DNA from 2 places in the Desulfocurvus thunnarius genome. Region 1 is predicted to be linked to the other one. Evidence: predicted binding sites of a transcription regulator. Region 1 holds the regulator's gene; the other holds the start of a gene.

Region 1 (2,197 bases):
CTTGATCAACTTCTCGAACCGCGCGGTGGCGTACTTCTTGAGATGATCGGAGGGCTCGAAGTTCTTGAAGTTGAAATTGATCTGCATGGATCTCCTCCTGTCTTGGGTGACACGACGACACTGGTCTGGCGGGTTTTCGCCGATTCCAGTGTAGAAGGAAACCGGATCGAAATAAAGGGCTACCCGGCGCGCGATCAAAAAACCTGCTTGCGCTTGGAGGAAGAGCGGATGCCCAGGGCCGTGCGGTACTTGGCCACCGTGCGCCGGGCAATGTTGACCTTCAGGGTGTCCTTCAGGTGGTCGGCGATCTTCTCGTCGGACAGCGGATGGCGGGCATCCTCGCCGCCGATGAGCTGCTTGATGAGCGCCTTGACGGACTCCGAGCCCACCTGGGAGCCGTCGTCCATCTCCAGGGCGCTGTTGAAGAAAAACTTCAACTCGAACACGCCGTGGGGCGTGGCCACGTACTTGTTGGTGGTGATGCGGCTGATGGTCGATTCATGCATCTCGATGTCGTCGGCGATATCCTTGAGAATCAACGGCTTGAGCGCTGTGACCCCCTGGCGGAAAAAGCCGTTCTGGAAGCGCACGATGCTCTCGACCACCTTGTAGAGCGTGCGCTGGCGCTGGAACAGGCTCTTCATCAGCCAGACCGCCGAGCGCATCTTCTCCTGGACGTACTCCTTGTCCTTGGAATTCTTGGCCAACAGGCCGTCCATGTAGAAGGAGTTCAGTTGCAGGCGCGGCAGGCCCTCCTCGTTGAGCACGATGACGAAATCGCCGTCGTACTCGTAAACGTACACGTCGGGGCTGACGTACTGCGGCTCCCCGCCGCCGTAGCTGGCGCCGGGCATGGGGTCCAGGGTCTGGAGCAGGTCCAGGTATTCCTTGAGCTGTTCCAGGGTCAGGCGGAACTTGCGGGCCACGGGCTTGAAGCGGCCCTTCTCCAGGTCCTCCAGATGCTCGCTGACCAGCTCCTTCAAAATGGGGTCGTCGTACCCGAAGACCTCGATCTGCACCAGCAGGCATTCGCGCGGGTCGCGCGCGGCCACGCCCACGGGGTCCAGGCGCTGGATGCGCCGGATCACGTCCTCCACCTGGGCCGTGGCGGCCCCGGCCATGGCGGCGACCTCCTCGCAGGAGGCCTGGAGATAGCCGTGGGAGTCCAGGTTGCCGATGACGACCTCGCTGATGGCCACTTCGGCGGGGCTGAAATCCGAAAGGCAGATCTGCCATTCCAGATGGCTTTCCAGGGAGGGCTTGACCGACAGGCGCGCGTCGTAGGCCATGCCCTCCTCGGGCGTTTCGCTCTCGCGCATCAAAGCCTGGCGCGAGGAACTGGAGAATTCGCCCAGGTAGTTCTCCCAGTCCGCGTTGCGGGCCAGGTCGCGCTCCACGGCCTCGTCGCCCTGGGCGGGGCGCTCGCGCTCGGGCTCGGCGGCGGTCTCGAAGGCGTCCTTGCCGTCGCGGCCGGAAGTATCCTCGAAGGCCTCTTCGCCCTTCTCCTCGAGCAGGGGGTTTTCGAGCAACTCCTGCTGGACCACGTCCAGCAGCTCGAAACGGGAGAGCTGGAGCAGCTTGATGGCCTGCTGCAACTGGGGGGTCATCACCAGTTGCTGCGAAAGCTTCATTTGCTGTCTGAGTTCAAGTCCCATCGTTGCCCGTCGTGTTCAGGTGCTGCGGTGCCGTGTCGATCAGGGGTCCGCCCGTCGCGGCCCGGCCCGCGCGGCAAAAGTCCTCGCCCGGCAGGGCCCGTTCTGCGCGGCTCGGGCAGACCATGCCACAGAGCCCCAGGCCTTGCAACTCAAATGGCAAGGATTTTGTATGCGCGAGGAAGCGCAAGAAGCGCGCCAGATTAGAGACTGAAAGCCTCGCCGAGGTAGACTTGGCGCGCCTGGGGATTCTCGCAAATCTCCAGCGGCGTGCCCGAAAGGATGACCCGGCCCTCGTAGACCAGATAGGCCCGGTCGCAGATGCGCAGGGTCTCGCGGACGTTGTGGTCGGAAATGAGCACGCCGATGCCGCGCTCCTTGAGCCCGCGCACGATGCCCTGGATATCGTCCACCGCGATGGGGTCGATGCCCGCGAAGGGCTCGTCGAGCAGCATGAACTTGGGGTCCAGGATCAGGGCCCGGGCGATTTCCAGGCGGCGGCGCTCGCCGCCGGACAAGTGCATGGCCTTCTGCCCCGCCAGCTT
Region 2 (2,197 bases), 1.1 Mb from region 1:
GTTTTTGTCCTCCAGCTCGCCGGTCTTGCGCCGGACCTGCACGCGCAGGGCCACGGTCCACAGGGCGAACAGCAGCAGCGCGGCCACGGCGACCCACAGGATGGAGTTCAGCCAGGGCGGCAGGCCTTCGTCACGAGGGGCGTCGATCCAGCGGCGCAGGGCCTGGTGGTAGGTCGATGCGGGGTCGGCCTTCATGGCCGCCAGGTCTTCGTCAAGGGCCCGGAGCAGGGCGGGGTCGCCGTTTTTCGGGGCGGCGATGCGCATTTCGATGGGGTTGAACAGGATGGGTGTGGCCCGGACCTTGTAGCCGCTTGCCCGGTGGGCGGCGAACAGGTGGTTGACCACGCCCAGGTCACCCTGCCTGGCTTCCAGCGCGCGCAGGATCGCATCGGCGTCGTCGGCGGCGCGTTCCTCGAACCGGACACCGAAGCGGCCCATGGTTTCCTTGAACGCGCGGGCGTGGATGTCTCCCGTCAGGAGCAGCACGCTGTGCCCCTGGATGTCGAGGAAGGTGCTCACGTCCACCCCGGGCCGGGCGTAGACCTGGGCCCAGTTGATCAGTGCGGTCAGACTGGTGAAGTTCAGGCGGGCGGCGCGCTCCTGGCAATAGGCCACGGCGGGCAGCAGGTCGACCTCGCCGCGCTGGGCCAGGGCCAAGGCCTCGGCCCAGGGGCGGTGGACCCAGGTCAGTTCCCAGCCGCGCGCACGCGCGGTGTGCTCCACAAGCATGGCGAACACGCCGACGGGGTTGCCGCTCTGGTCGCGGAACAGCACCGGGGGGTTGTCGTAATAGGCAACGCGGACAGCCCGGGCGTGACCGGGGGCGGGGCAGATGAAGCAGAGGACGAGAGCCAGGGCCGCGAGCAGGGATCGGATCATTGGGCTCCGCGCATGGAGTTCCGGAGAGTGGCCTGGGTTGGAGCGGGGCTCCGGGCCGGGCGAAGGCTCACGCTACCGCTGTGGCGGCGGGCAGGCAAGGAATTTGTGGGGCGCGCGGAATACGGCGCGGGGGGCGCCCGGGGGAGAGGATCAGCCCAGGAGTTCGCGGTCCTCGGCGACCATGCGCGCCGCGATGTCCTGGCCGTTCGCGGAGTAGGTTCCGGCCTCGACCATTGCTTTCAGCCGGGCGACTTTGTCGGCGCGGGTTTCCGGGGTGTTGCGGATGGCGTCCATGGCGGCGTTCATCAGCCGTGCGTCCTCGCTGACCACGACCTCGTCGCGCTGGACCGTCGATTTCTTGGCGGCCCTGGAGTTCTCGTCCAGGCGCTCGGCGTCCTGCTGGATCTTGATGTTCCCGTAAGGGGACTGTCCGTTCCTCACGCCATTGATGGTCACGCGGCACCTCCCTGGAGCGCGGCCGGGGCCGGGCGCTCCGTTGCATGCTTGGATACACTAGTCGCTTCCCGAGCGGGTTGTCAAACCCTTGCCCGGAAATATGCAACAAGCGGGCCAAAAAGACGGGGCCCGACCGGATGGCCGGGCCCCGCAGGCCAGGCAGGGCTGGGAGACGCGTTGGTGCCGGTGCGGTCGTCCTTTCGCCTTTGCGGCTACGGGGCGGGCGCGAAGCCGGCGGCGCCGAGGGACTGGATCAGTTCTCCCTTGGAGTTGTACACGGGCGACGCCTCCAGGGCCGGGAGCCGCGCGGCGAGGGCCTGGTCGCCCAGGGCCTGGCGCCGCAGGCGGGCCTTGCCGATCTCCTTCATCACGTTGGCGAAGGACTGGTCCCTTGGCGCGGGTTGCATCTCCAACCCCTTCCCGGACGCGATGAGCGGGGAAAGAGTCATGATGAAACCTCCTTGTTTCCACGGGCGCAATCCCTGAGCCGCTACCTGCCAGTTTCATCGGCCGGGAACCGGATTCTCTTTAGCGGAAAAAGAGTGAACGAAATCAGCACGCATCGCGGATGCAACAGAAAATGCAATGCGCGGCGGACTGTTGCGTCGTGCGCCTTGGAGTGCGGCCAGTGTTGCCGCATTGGGCTGATACGGCGTTCAACTTTTTGTTTTCAGACGTGGACAGCGCTCGGCCAGGGCACATCCGGCGCAGCCTCCGGAAAAGGGCAGCCCGGTGAGCAGGGCGTAGCGGCGGCACAAGGTGTCGTGTTCGGGCCAGGACAGGCCGAGTTCGTGCACGGCGGCGGTGATGGCGGGGTGCCCTTCGGGCACGGGCGCGCAGCCGTGGGCCGCCAGTTCCGGCG

What was found. Region 1 encodes sigma-54, which starts transcription at its own class of promoters, with help from an activator protein. Its sites were predicted from a motif close to CTGGCACGGNNNNTGCTT; they were not measured.
Region 2: the regulator sigma-54 is predicted to act here: its motif matches at 1,436-1,453, upstream of flgM (flagellar biosynthesis anti-sigma factor FlgM).

The regions. Positions count from the first base shown of each region.
Region 1 is NZ_AP042411.1:3,449,910-3,452,106, reverse strand. Features, by position in the region: gene hpf (ribosome hibernation-promoting factor, HPF/YfiA family) at 1-87, opposite strand, end outside; gene rpoN (RNA polymerase factor sigma-54) at 195-1,655, opposite strand; gene lptB (LPS export ABC transporter ATP-binding protein) at 1,856-2,197, opposite strand, start outside.
Region 2 is NZ_AP042411.1:978,758-980,954, reverse strand. Features, by position in the region: gene ACZ5KV_RS04280 (ATP-binding protein) at 1-879, opposite strand, end outside; gene flgM (flagellar biosynthesis anti-sigma factor FlgM) at 1,030-1,335, opposite strand; gene ACZ5KV_RS04270 (hypothetical protein) at 1,548-1,784, opposite strand; gene ACZ5KV_RS04265 (hypothetical protein) at 1,992-2,197, opposite strand, start outside.